2 linked regions of the Flexivirga oryzae genome follow. The protein of the gene in region 1 interacts with the protein of each later gene in a pairwise test. Links are inferred from orthologs where the notes say so. Each region holds a gene or a part of one and is shown in the gene's direction. Other genes may lie near its edges. The genes, in order: FHU39_RS18050 and rsfS.

Region 1 (6,716 bases):
CAACCGCAGCCGGGCGTAGACCAGGTTGGCGCCCACCGACGCCAGGTGACTGTCCCAGACCGGCAGTGTCGCCAGCGCGGCCGCACGATCCGGGGCCGACCGGGCGGTCTTCAGCAGCGCGTTGCGTTGCTTCAGGATCTTGTCGTAGTCGCTGCGGGCTCCGGCCCAGCGCGGCTGCCGGGCGACCAACAGGTCGTCCAGGAACCGGCGGCGCTCGCCCGGGTCGCCCTTGACCAGGGCCAGGTCCTCGGGCGCGAACAGCACGGTGCGCAGCGTGCCGAGCACGTCACGGGGCCGGGTGACCGGTGACCTGCCCAGCCGCGCCCGGTTGGCCCGGCCGGGGTTGATCTCCAGCTCGATCTGCTGCTCGCGGCCGTCACGGACCACGGCACCGCGCACGATCGCCTGCTCGGCACCCGCCCGGACCAGCGGCGCGTCCTGGGCCACCCGGTGCGACGAGAGCGACGCCAGGTAGCCGACGGCCTCGACGATGTTGGTCTTGCCCTGACCGTTCAGTCCGACGAAAGTGCTGACGCCACTGCTGAATTCGAGGTCGGCGGACTCATAGGACCGGAAGTCCTTCAGGGTCAGATGCCGCACGAACACGTCCCCGAGTCTAGGTGTCCCGGCGACCCGGAACTGCGGGTCGACAGCGGGCGTCATACCGTCTGCAACAGGGGTTCGGTCCGCCCAGCCCCTCGAACACCGTCCGGTCGGGTTGGATGTGGGGAATGGCGCGCTGGAGCTTGGAGCAGGTCAGGGGACTGGCTCCGGACGACTCCTCGCTCGCCGCCGCCCGCAAACTCTCGTCCCCCGGTCCGTGGTCGGAGACCGGCAGCACCGACCTGCTCGTCTGGGGCAACTGCCAGGGCAGCGGCAAGAAGCCCTACCAGGTGTCGGTGGACCTCAGCGGTCCGGCGTTCCGGTGCAGCTGCCCGAGCCGGAAGTTCCCGTGCAAGCACGCGCTCGCCCTACTCATGCTGTGGGCCGCCGGCGAGGACGGGGTCGGTGCCGCGGACCGGGCGGCGGACTTCGCCGGGGAGTGGGCGGCCGGGCGTTCCGAGCGTGCCGCGAAGGCGCGAACGCCCCGCGAGGCTCCCGCCGACCCGGAGGCCCGCGCGAAGCGGGTCGAGCAGCGGATCGCGTTGATGGACGCGGGGATCGAGCAGTTCGCCGGATGGCTGCGGGACCTCGTCCGGGGTGGCCTGGCCGCGGCCCACGAACGGCCCTACTCGTGGTGGGACGGCGCGGCGGCCCGGCTGGTCGACGCGCAGTGTCCGCGGCTGGCCGAGAGTGTCCGCGACATGGCGTCGGCGGTGCACCGCGGCGACGACTGGGCCGACGTGCTGCTGGACGGCGTCGGCCGCTGGTGGCTGATCGTGCACACCTGGCAACGCCGTGACGCACTGACCCCGGACACGCTCGCGGACCTGCGCGCCGCCCTCGGGTGGTCGTATGCCGCCGCCGACCTGCCGGACGGCGACCGGGTCAGCGGGACCTGGCTGGTGCTGGGCGCGCACCGCTCCGACGACGGCCGGCTGCGCCAGCAACGCACCTGGCTGCGGGAGACCACGACCGGCGAACTGCTGCAGGTGCTCGACTTCGCCGCCGGGCAGGGCGTGCTCGTCGCGCCACAACTCACCGGCAGCCTCGTCACGGCCACCCTGGCGCGCTACCCCGGCAGCGCGCCGAAACGTGCACGGTTCGTGGAGACGGCGGACACCCCGGTGCAGCCCGCCGCCGCGCTCCCACCGGGCAGCACGCTGAGCGCGGCTGTCGCGGCCGGCGCCGCCGCTGCCGCCACCAACCCGTTCGTCGACCTGCACCCGGTGGTGCTCTCCGGTGCGGTGCTGACCGCGCAGCCGGCGCCGCAGATCGTCGACGCCGACGGCTGCCGCCTCCCGCTGACCGAGGACGCCGAGGTGTGGACGGCGCTGGCGGTCACCGGCGGTCACCCCGTCGACGTCTTCGGCGAACTGGACGGTCCGGCGTTCCGGCCGCTGGCGGCCACCACCCCCGCAGGAGTGGTGCCGGTATGACGGACGACGCCGAGCTCGGCCTGTGGTGGGACGACCTGCGCGGCGCGGCACTCGTCGGGACCGCACGCCGGGAGCCACCGGCGTGGCCGTCCACCGGTCTGGGCGTTGCGGCGCGGCCGGACGCGGACCGGGAGACCGCGGTGCTGGACGGTGCCGCGCTCGGTGCGACGCTGCGGCAGGCCGGGCGGTCCGCCGGTGTGATCGCACCGCCGCCCGCTCCGGCGCCACCGGAGACCCGTGTCGTCGCGTCACCGCGAGCCGTCCAGTTGCTCGCCCTGCTCATCGGGCAACGCCCGGTGGGCCTCAGGATGCGCGACCGGCTGCTCGACCACTGGTGTGTACGTGCCGAGCGCGCCGGGTGCGTCATACCGCCCGAGCAGGTGGCACCGCTGCTCGAACTCGCGACATCGCAGCCCCAACTGCGCAGTGCGGCCCGGCGGGTGCTGGGGGCGCGCGGCAACTGGCTGGGCGGACAGCGGCCCACCTGGCGGTGGGCGATCGGCACCGGCAGCGGCACCGACGACGCGTTCCAGCCGGCCGACCTGACCGACGAGGGGTTCGCGGACCTGGTGCACGCCGCCCGGGCCCGGGACGCCGACGGCGGCCGCGACCTGCTGGAACACGCCTGGGACGAGTTGCCCGCCCGGCGCCGCGCCGCGGGCCTCATCGCACTACGGTCCGGGATCGGCATGGCCGACGAGGAGTTGCTGGAGCGGTGCCTGGACGATCGTTCCAAGGCGGTCCGCGCGGCGGCCGTCGACCTGCTGGACCACCTGCCCGAGTCGCGCCGGGCGGGTCGGATGGCGGCCCGCCTCGCGCCGCTGATCTCCGCCCAGGGCCTGCTGCGCAAGAAGGTCAACGTCGCGCTGCCCGACGACCCGGACGACGGCGGCGTCCGCGACGGACTGATCGACCCCGGGCCGGGCCGTTCCCGCCGCGGTTACTGGCTGCGGCGGATCGTGGCCGGTGCGCCGTTCTCGGTGTGGGAGTCCGCGGGTCTGAAGTCGGCGGCGGTGGCCGGGTCGGTGGAGGACGCCGACGCGCTCGCCGGCCTGGTCGCGGCCGCCACGGCGCGGCGGGACGCCGAGTGGGCGGACGTCCTGCTGCGGCGGCAGTGGTCCACCCAGCTCTTCGCGGTGCTGCCCCCGGTCCGCCGGGAGCAGGTCCTCACCGACCGGCTGCGACAGGTCGAACTGAACCTGACGCTGCGTGACCTGGACGTGCTGTCCACTCCGTGGAGTGAGACGTTCGCCCGGATGGTGGTCGGCGTCGCCCGACGGGCGCCGAACGTCCAGGCGATGACGTATGTCGTCGCGGCGATGGCCGACGGGCTCCCGACCGCCCTGTTGCCGTCCGTCGAGGACTGGCTGACCTCACTCGGCCCCGACGACAAGACCGCCGCATCCGCTCTGCGCGAGCTGTTGCAGTACCGCACTCTGCTCACATCGATCGACGAGGTGTTCTCATGACCGACTCCACCCTGCTGCGTGCGCACGCCGAGCAGCAGTACGCCGACGAGCTCGCCGCCCTCGCGGCGATCGACGACCGGCCGCGTCCACCACGCTGGCGGCTGTCACCGTGGGCGGTCGCGACCTACGTGCTCGGCGGGACCCTCGCGGACGGAACGGTCGTCACCCCGAAGTACCTCGGCTCGCGGCGGCTCGTCGAGATCGCGATCTCCTCACTCGCCACCGATCGCGCGCTCCTGCTGCTCGGGGTGCCGGGCACTGCCAAATCCTGGCTGGGAGAGCATCTTTCGGCCGCGATCAGCGGTACGTCCACCCTGGTGGTGCAAGGCACTGCGGGCACCCCCGAGGAGTCCCTGCGCTACGGCTGGAACTACGCGAAGCTGCTGGCCGAGGGTCCGACCCGGTCGGCCGTCGTGCCCAGCCCGGTGATGCGGGCGATGGAGGACGGCTCGCTCGTGCGGGTGGAGGAGCTGACCCGGATCCCGGCCGACGTGCAGGACGCCCTGATCTCCATCCTGTCCGAGAAGTCACTGCCGCTGCCGGAGCTCGACGACGAGGTGCAGGCCCAGCGCGGCTTCAACGTCATCGCCACCGCCAACAACCGGGACAAGGGCGTCAACGACCTGTCGTCGGCGCTGCGCCGCCGGTTCAACACGGTCGTCCTGCCGCTGCCGGACTCGCTCGAGCAGGAGGTGGAGATCGTCCGGACCCGGGTGCGGTCGCTCGGCGAGAGCCTCGATCTGCCGGTCGATCTGGCGAAGCTGGTGGAGATCGAGCGGGTCGTCACGGTGTTCCGCGAGTTGCGCTCGGGCGTCACCACCGATCAGCGCACCACGCTGAAGTCCCCCTCCTCGACGCTGTCCACGGCGGAGGCGATCTCGGTGATGACCAACGGGCTGGCCCTGGCCACCCACTACGGCGACGGCACCGTGCGAGCCGAGGACGTCGCGGCCGGGCTGCTCGGCGCCGTGGTCAAGGACCCGGTCCAGGACGGCGTCGTGTGGCAGGAGTATCTGGAGACCGTGGTCCGCGACCGGCGCGAATGGCGGGACCTCTACGACGCCTGCCGCGAACTGAGCTGACGTGGCGGCACCGTCGTCCGCCCGGCTCGAGGTGCTCGGGGTCCGGCACCACGGACCGGGCTCCGCGCGCGCCGTGGGCCGCGCCCTGGACGAGCTGCGGCCGGACCTGGTCGTCATCGAGGGCGTCCCGGAGCTGGACCAGACCCTGCCGTTCGCGGCGTCACCCGAGTTGCGCCCGCCGGTGGCCGGGCTGGTGTATGCCGTGGACCGGCCGCGCAATGCGATCTTCTACCCGCTCGCGGTGTTCTCTCCGGAGTGGGTCGCGATGCGGTGGGCACTGGCCGCCGGTGTCGACGTGTGCTTCGCGGACCTGCCCGCCATACACGAGCTGGCACCACCGGACGAAACCGACTCCGACACAGCAGAACCCACGGATCAGGCCGGCCCGACAACGCCCGCCACACCACCCGACCCGATCGGCCTGCTGGCCGAAGCGGCCGGTTACGACGACCCGGAACGCTGGTGGGAGGACGCGATCGAGCACCGGTCCGAATCCGGACTGGAGCAGTTCCGGCTGGTGAGCGAGGCGATGTCCGCCACCCGCGAGCAGGACACCCGTCCCGACTCGGACCCCGACGTGCTGTGGAACGCCCGCCGGGAGGCGGCCATGCGGCGCCGCGTCCGCGCGGCGATCAAGGCCGGTAAGGAGCGGATCGCCTTCGTGTGCGGAGCTTTTCATGCGCCGATGCTCCAGCTGGACTCGTTCCCCGCCGCGGCAGCGGACAACCGGCTGCTCGCCAAGCTGCCGCGGACGAAGGTGGCCGCGACCTGGGCACCGTGGACCGCCGGTCGGCTCGCTGTCGAGAGCGGGTACGGCGCGGGTGTCACCTCGCCCGGCTGGTACCAGCACCTCTTCCTGCACTGGGACAGCGGTGACGAGGACGTCGCGTCGTCCTGGCTGGTGCGGGTCGCACGCGAACTGCGAGAGCAGGGCATCGACGCGTCGACGGCCTCGGTGGTGGAAAGCGCCCGACTGGCAACGACTTTGGCGACCCTGCGCGGACGCCCGTCGGTCGGTTTGAGCGAACTGAACGACGCCGCCGAGGCCGTGTTGTGCTCCGGGTCGCCCGTCCCGCTACGACTCGTCCACGACAACCTGGTCGTCGGCAACGACCTCGGCACGGTGCCCGACGGCGCACCGATGGTGCCGCTCGCGGCCGACCTGGCGCGACAGCAGCGCAGCACCCGGCTGAAGCCGAGCGCCGTCGCCAAGACGGTGGACCTGGACCTGCGCCGCGACGCCGGCCGGGCGCGCTCGGTGCTGCTGCACCGGTTGCGGCTGCTGCAGATCGACTGGGGCACAGAGATCGATGCGCGCGGCACGGGCACGTTCCGGGAGTCCTGGGAGCTGGAGTGGCGGCCGGAGCTGGCCGTGCAGGTAGTGGAGGCGAGCCTGCACGGGACCACCGTCGCCGCGGCCGCGGACTCCCGGGTGCGTGAGATCGCCCGGGAGAGCGACGATCTCACCCGGATCACGGCTCTGGTGTCGGACGCGATGGTCGCGGACCTGCCGGAAGCGCTGGACGCCGTCGTCGCGGCCCTCGAGGCCGGCACGGCGCGCCAGCACGACGCGGGCGTCCTGCTCGGCACCATCGGTCCGCTGGCGCGCACCCGCCGCTACGGCAACGTCAGGGGCGTCGATGTGCGCCGGCTCGACGCGGTTCTGCACACCATCGTGACCCGTGCGTCCATCGCCCTGCCGGGCGCGAGTCACGGTCTGGACGACGACGCCGCTGCCGCACTGCGGTCCTTGGTGGAGCTCGCTGCCGAGGGCATCGCGTTACTCGACGTCGACGCCCTCAACCGGCCGTGGCGCGCCGCGCTGCATTCGGTGGCCCGGGGTGCCGCCCTCCACGGTTCGTTGGCCGGACGAGTCAACCGGATGCTGCTGGACGCTCAGGAGATCGACCTCGCGGAGGCCACCCTGCGCCTGTCCCGGCAGCTGTCGGTCGGTGCGCACGCGGCGGAGTCGGCAGCCTGGCTGGACGGCTTCCTGGCCGGCGATGCCGCCCTGCTCATCTACGACCGCAACCTGCTGGCGATCATCGACGGGTGGATCTCCACCATCCGGCAATCCACCTTCGACGACCTGCTGCCCCTGGTCCACCGGACCTTCTCCCGTTTCG
Region 2 (6,423 bases), on another replicon or contig:
GTCGTCGGGCTGTGGGGCTGCAAGATCCAGCACCGCAACGAGACCCCGCGACCCACCTGGAATCCGGACGTCCCGGACGGCCACGACTACCCGTCCGACTGGCACGAGGTGCCCGAGACGGAGGTCTTCGAGAACGGCTTCAAGGTGCAGTGGGAGGAGTTCATCCGCCACGTGGTCGAGGACACGCCGTTCCCGTACGACTTCCTGTCGGGGGCGCGCGGCGTGCTGCTGGCAGAGAAGGGCCTGGAGAGCGCCCGCGCGCAGCGGCGCATCGAGGTGCCTGAGGTGACGTTGTGAGCGACCTGCTGCTGCTCGATCCCGACGGTCGGACACACACCCAGCCGCTCCGGGACGTCGAGGCGGCGCCGGCGCCGTCCGGGCCGCTGCGCTCGAGAGTGGTGTATGCCGCCGCGCACGTCATACCCAACGCCCACGCGGACAACACCCCGGGTGCTGCCGCCGACCTCGACTGGGACGCGACGCTCGCGTTCCGGCACCACGTGTGGTCCCAGGGGCTCGGCGTCGCGGACGCGATGGACACCGCACAGCGCAACATGGGCCTGGACCCGGCCGCGACCCGCGAACTCATCCGTCGCAGCGCCGCCGAGGCGCAGTCGGCGCGCGCCTCGGTGGTGGTCGGAGTCAACACCGATCACGTGGACCACGAGGCGATTTCGCTCGACGAGGTGATCGACGCATACCTGCAGCAACTGCAGTTCACCGAGGACGCCGGTGCGGGCGTGGTGCTGATGGCATCGCGCCACCTGGCGCGGGCGGCGACCTCGCCGGCCGACTACGAGAAGGTCTACGGGGCAGTGCTGCAGCGCGCGGGAGCGCCGGTCATCCTGCACTGGCTGGGCGCCGCCTTCGACCCGGCGCTGGAGGGGTACTTCGGTGCGGGCGACGAGGCGGCTGCGACGCTGATCCGGATCATCGAGGCCCACCCCGACAAGGTCGCAGGCGTGAAGATGAGCCTGCTGGACGCGGCCGCGGAGCTCGACGTGCGCGCCCGGTTGCCGAGGACCGCGGCGATGTTCACCGGCGACGACCTCCACTACGTCGACCTCATTCGTGGCGACGGCACGGAGCAGCCCGGGCACTTCTCGCACTCGCTGCTGGGCGCGTTCGCGGCGGTCGCGCCACTCGCGGCCCGTGCGGTCCGCGCGCTCGACGACGGCGACACCGACGGTTACGAACGCATCCTGCGCCCCACCGAGGCGCTCTCGCGGCAGATCTTCGCCGCCCCGACCTTCTACTACAAGACCGGTGTGGCGTTCCTCAGCTGGCTGAACGGCCACCAGGCATCGCCGGCGATGGTCGGCGGACTGCACTCGGCACGCAGCCTGCCGCACCTGTCCGACATCGTGCGGCTGGCGAATGCCGCTGGTGCGCTGGAGGATCCGCAGCTCGCCGCCGATCGGTGGCATGCATTGCTGTCGCTGAACGGAGTCGTGAAATGAGTGCACACCCGCGCCTGTCCCTGAACCAGGCGACGATCAAGCACGCGTCGCTCGAGGAAGCGCTGCACGAGGCGACCGGGGCCGGCTACGAGAGCATCGGCCTGTGGCGGGAGCCGGTCGCCGACGTCGGGCTCGAGCGTGCCGCCCGTCTGGTGGCGGCGTCCGGGCTGCGCGTGTCGAGCCTGTGCCGCGGAGGTTTCTTCACCGCCGAGCCGGGGCAGGCGCAGCAGGAAGCGCTGGACGACAACCGGCGCGCCATCGAGGAGACCGCTGCGCTCGCCGCGGCGGGTGCCGACGGCTCACGGCCGGTGCTCGTCCTCGTGGCCGGTGGCATGCCGGGAGCGTCCAAGGACCTGGCGGGCGCGCGTGAGCGGGTCACCGAGGTCGTCGGCAACCTCGCGCCGTACGCGCAGGAAGCCGGGGTGACGCTCGCCGTCGAGCCCCTCCACCCGATCTTCGCGGCGGACCGTGCGGTCGTCTCGACCCTCGGGCAGGCGATCGACATCGCCGAGGCGGCCGGGCCGTCGGTCGGGGTCGTCGTCGACACCTACCACGTGTGGTGGGACCCGGAGGTGCTCGCGCAGATCGCCCGCGCCGGCGCTTCGGGACGCATCGCGAGCTACCAGGTGTGCGACTGGCTGACGCCCGTACCCGCCGACAATCTGCTGGGCCGGGGGCTGATGGGCGACGGGACGATCGACTTCACGCCGCTGACCCGGGCCGTCGTCGCAGCCGGTTACACGGGGGACATCGAGGTCGAGATCTTCAACCAGCAGCTCTGGGACGCGTCGTTCGCCGAGGTGGTGGCGCAGGTGTCCGCGCGCTTCGCGGAACTCATCGCTCCGGACCTGCCCGCGGCCCGGCCGGCGGAGGTGCGCGGCCGGTGAGGCCGCGCTCGTCATACCCGATAAGCTGTGCGGCATGACGTCGTCCTTGATCCAGTTCGCCGCAGACTCCGCTGTGCCCAAGCTGGAGGAGAACCACCTGCCGATGCCGCACTGGATGTATGGCGGGATCGCCATGCTCGTCTTCCTGCTCCTGCTCGGCATCTGCTGGACGTTCCGCAACACCGCGGCCGACCAGCAGCGGTCCGGCGATGAAGGGGAGACGGAGCACTGACCACCCGGCTGGGGGTGATGGGCGGCACGTTCGACCCCATTCACCACGGCCACCTGGTCGCCGCCAGTGAGGTGCAGGCCCGCCTCGGGCTGGACGAGGTCGTCTTCGTGCCGACCGGTCAGCCCTGGCAGAAGTCCGGCCGCGACGTCACACCGGCGGAGGACCGCTACCTGATGACGGTCATCGCGACGGCGTCCAACCCACGATTCACCGTCAGCCGGGTCGACATCGACCGTCCCGGCCCGACGTACACCCTGGACACCCTGACCGACCTGCGCCGGCAGCGGCCGGATGCCGAGTTGTTCTTCATCACCGGAGCCGACGCCCTGGCCCAGATCCTGTCCTGGCGCGGGGTCGACCAGATGTGGCCGCTCGCACATTTCATCGGCGTCACGCGGCCGGGTCACGTACTCTCCGATGACGGCCTGCCGCGCGAGCACGTGCAGCTGATGGAGGTGCCGGCCATGGCCATCAGCTCCACCAACTGCCGGCAGCGCGTCGTCGATGGCGAGCCGGTCTGGTACCTCGTGCCGGACGGCGTCGTCCAGTACATCGGTAAATATCAGCTCTACAAGCCGGATGCCGGCGAAGCGAACAGAAAGGCATGAAGTGACCGCGACCGCACGGGCCGTTGACCTGGCCAAGGCCGCAGCCGCTGCAGCGGAGGACAAACTCGCCACGTCGGTGCTCGCGATCGACGTCAGCGACCAACTGGCGCTGACCGACGTGTTCGTCGTGGCGTCGGGGGAGACCGACCGGCAGGTCGCCGCGATCGTGGACGCCGTCCTGGAGCGCCTCCACGAGCTCGGAGCCAAGCCGATCCGTCGCGAAGGAAATCGCGAAGACCGTTGGGTGCTCATCGATTTCGGCGACATCGTGGTCCACGTGCAGCACGACGAGGAGCGTGAGTTCTACGCGCTCGACCGGTTGTGGCGCGATTGCCCCACGATCGACCTCACCGCATGAGCGCCAGGGAGCAGCCCCGTCGCCTGCTCGTATGGCGCCACGGCGAGACCGCCCACAACGCGACCGGTCGGTGGCAGGGGCAGTTCGACGCGCCGTTGTCCGACCGTGGGCGCCGGCAGGCCGCCGATGCCGCGGAAGGGCTTGCGGCATACCGGCCCTCGCAGGTCGTTGCATCGGACCTGACGCGTGCGGCCGACACCGCGCGTGCGCTCGCCGAGTACGCCGAGCTGCCGCTGCGCTTCGACGCCCGCTTCCGCGAGATCAACGTCGGCCGGTGGGCCGGGCTGACCACGCCGGAGATCCGGGCGACCCAGGCGGAGGTCTTCGACCGCATCGCGGCCGGCGAGGACCTGCGTCGCGGCGAGACCGGTGAGACCGTCGCCGAAGTGGCTGCCCGGGTGCTGGCCGGGGTGCACGACCTGCTCGGCGACCTGCAGCCCGGCGAGACCGCGGTCATCGCCACCCACGGATTCGCCGGTCGCATCCTGTGCGCGGCGCTGGTCGGCATACCGCAGCAGGTCGCCCTGCACGCGCTGCAGGGGCTGAGCAACTGCCACTGGGCGCAGTTGGTCGAGCACGCCGGCGGCTGGCAGATCGCCGGCTGGAACCTCCGGCAGCAGGCGGATGTGCTGGCCGGGGCGAGGTCGCGATGAGGGGCACGGCCACCTCGCGACGGGGCAAGAAGGCGTCCAGGTTCGGGGAGCGCCGCACGTTCTCGCCCCGATGGCTGGCACGTGGCATGAGCCTCTACCCGCCGCTGCTGGGGGCCGGCATCCGGGTCGTGGAGTTCTCCGACGACTGGACCGTGTGCCGCACCGAGCTGCGGCTGAACCGGTTGAACCGCAACCAGCAGGGCACCGCGTTCGGCGGGTCGATCGGGTCGATGTCCGACGCGTTCTTCGCGTTGTTGCTGTGGAACCAGCTGGGCAAGGGTTACTACGTCTGGGACGTCAAGGCGGAGATCGACTACCTGAGTCCCGGCACGTCGACCGTGCACGGCCGCTTCGAGGTGCCCCGCGAGGTGGCGGAGCAGATCCGCGCCGAGGCCGAGTCCGGCCAGAAGGTGCTGCACTGGTTCGAGACCGACCTGCGCCTGGCCGACGGCACCGTCGTCGCACACGTCCGGCGGCAGGTCTACGTCCGCAAACGCGCCGACGCGGGCCGGTAGCAGACCAGCGCCGGCCGAGCCCCGCCCGGAGCACCCCGCAAAATGCGGTGGCCGAGTAGCGGAGGAGCGAAGCGGGGGAGCGTATCGAGGTCCCGCCCCACCCGAGACTCCTCAATCCCGTTGCCGCGCAAGCTCACTGAGCGCCTGCCGGTCCACCTTGTGCGCGGGCGTCAACGGCAGCGCCGTCACCGTCCGCACCTGGCGCGGTAGCAGCGCGTGCGCGACCCGGTCGCGCAGCCAGTGCACCACCTCGTCGGTGTCGAGCACGGTGCCCGGTTCGGCGACGACGAACGCGGCTAGGCGGTGGCCCAGCTCGGTATCCTCGACCGGGACGACCGCACAGTCACGCACGGCGCCGTGGGTGCGCAGCACCCGCTCGAGCTCCGCGGGCGCCACTGACACGCCACCGGATTGGGCGATGTCGTCACACCGTCCGTCCAGGTGCAGCAGTCCGGCTGCGTCCCGGTGGGCCAGGTCTCCGGTGGGGACCCATCCTCGCGCGATGGCCGCACGGTTGCGGACCTGCAGGCCGCCGATCACACCGTCCGCGGCTTCTGCCTGCTGACCGTCGACGACGCGGATCCGCACTCCCGGGATCGGCCGGCCGATCGTCCCCGGAGCGGTGCGCAGCATGTCGGGTGTCGCGAGCGCGCAGAACGCGCCCTCGCTGGTGCCGAACAGGTGGAAGAGCTGTGCGTCGGATCCCGTCCGGACGGCCTGCAGGAGGTCGGCGTCCAGCGGTGCGCTGCCGCTGACGACGGTGTGCACTCCGGTCAGTGCCCGTGCGTCGTCGGCGAGCAGCCGCCGTAACACGGTCGGGACGGCGACGAGCACTTCCGGCCGGTGGTTTCGGATGGTGCGACCAACGGTGCCCGGGTCGAACCGAGCGCTGAGGCGGGTGTTGGTCCCGAGCATCATGCCGGTGAGCAGCGCACCCAGGCCGAACCCGTGGTGCAACGGTGCAGCGATGTATGACGAGCCACCGCGGGCGAGTCCGACGTCGTCCACCAGCGCGCAGAACTGTGCCCACATGGTGGTTGCCGAGAGTCGGCGGCCCGCAGCCTTCGGCACGCCGGTGGTGCCGCCGGTGAGCACGACGAGGGTGTGCCCGTCGGGTCGGTGCGGGGGAGGAGCCCGCCGGATCAGCTGGAATCCGTCCGAGTCCCAGACGGTTTCGCCGAACGCGGATACCACGGCGGTGCCGAACAGCACCGACAGGTCGTGATCGACGGCGAGTTGTGCGACGGCCGGTGCGGGCTGTCGGGCGTCGACCGGCCACACGCTCAGCCGCAGGCGCGAGGCGGCGCACAACAGGGCGACTGCGTCGACGTCGTTCCCGATGAGCACACCCGCCCGCTCGCCAGGGTGGGTGGTGTCCCGGAGGCCGCGCGTGAGGTTCGCGACGCGTCGCGCGATGTCGGCATACGTCACCGACCTGGTGTCGTCGGTCACGGCAGGGCAAGATCCGTGACGCAGCGCGGCATAGCGCAGCGCCGCGTCGATCCCGTCGGACCGCGTCAACAGACCTGCGCCGAGCCCGGTGGCGGCGCGCGGAGTGAGCAGTCCGGCACGGCGCAGGACACGCAGCGACCGCCGGATCACGGGACGTGCTTCTGCCGGGTGCGCGCGTACCGGCGGTATGCCGCTTCCGTCGGGCCACGCAGGACCGACGCCAGGGTGGTGGCGGGGGTGGTCCACCAGGGTTGGTAG

The links.
Region 2: the proteins of FHU39_RS18050 (region 1) and rsfS interact in binary tests that used the Escherichia coli proteins (3 or more experiments, as listed by UniProt). The link is inferred for Flexivirga oryzae from one-to-one orthologs.

The regions. Positions count from the first base shown.
Region 1 is NZ_JACHVQ010000003.1:226,134-232,849, forward strand. What follows is about bases 2,548-5,547. They hold FHU39_RS18050 (ATP-binding protein), read left to right. Parts: upstream 2,548-3,504; coding sequence 3,505-4,590; downstream 4,591-5,547. Other genes in these bases: FHU39_RS18045 (DUF5691 domain-containing protein), read left to right, coding at 2,548-3,508; FHU39_RS18055 (DUF5682 family protein), read left to right, coding at 4,592-5,547. Outside these bases: DNA replication/repair protein RecF, read right to left, coding at 1-606; FHU39_RS18040 (SWIM zinc finger family protein), read left to right, coding at 732-2,039; more of FHU39_RS18045, read left to right, coding at 2,036-2,547; more of FHU39_RS18055, read left to right, coding at 5,548-6,716.
Region 2 is NZ_JACHVQ010000001.1:1,000,297-1,006,719, forward strand. Bases 2,160-4,866 are described here. They hold rsfS (ribosome silencing factor), read left to right. Parts: upstream 2,160-3,188; coding sequence 3,189-3,545; downstream 3,546-4,866. Other genes in these bases: FHU39_RS04565 (sugar phosphate isomerase/epimerase family protein), read left to right, coding at 2,160-2,347; FHU39_RS04570 (hypothetical protein), read left to right, coding at 2,382-2,579; nadD (nicotinate-nucleotide adenylyltransferase), read left to right, coding at 2,576-3,187; FHU39_RS04585 (histidine phosphatase family protein), read left to right, coding at 3,542-4,198; FHU39_RS04590 (DUF4442 domain-containing protein), read left to right, coding at 4,195-4,713. In the rest of the region: FHU39_RS04555 (Gfo/Idh/MocA family protein), read left to right, coding at 1-297; FHU39_RS04560 (DUF993 family protein), read left to right, coding at 294-1,460; more of FHU39_RS04565, read left to right, coding at 1,457-2,159; more of FHU39_RS04595, read right to left, coding at 4,867-6,315; FHU39_RS04600 (SDR family NAD(P)-dependent oxidoreductase), read right to left, coding at 6,312-6,423. UniProt on the Escherichia coli protein: Functions as a ribosomal silencing factor. Interacts with ribosomal protein uL14 (rplN), blocking formation of intersubunit bridge B8.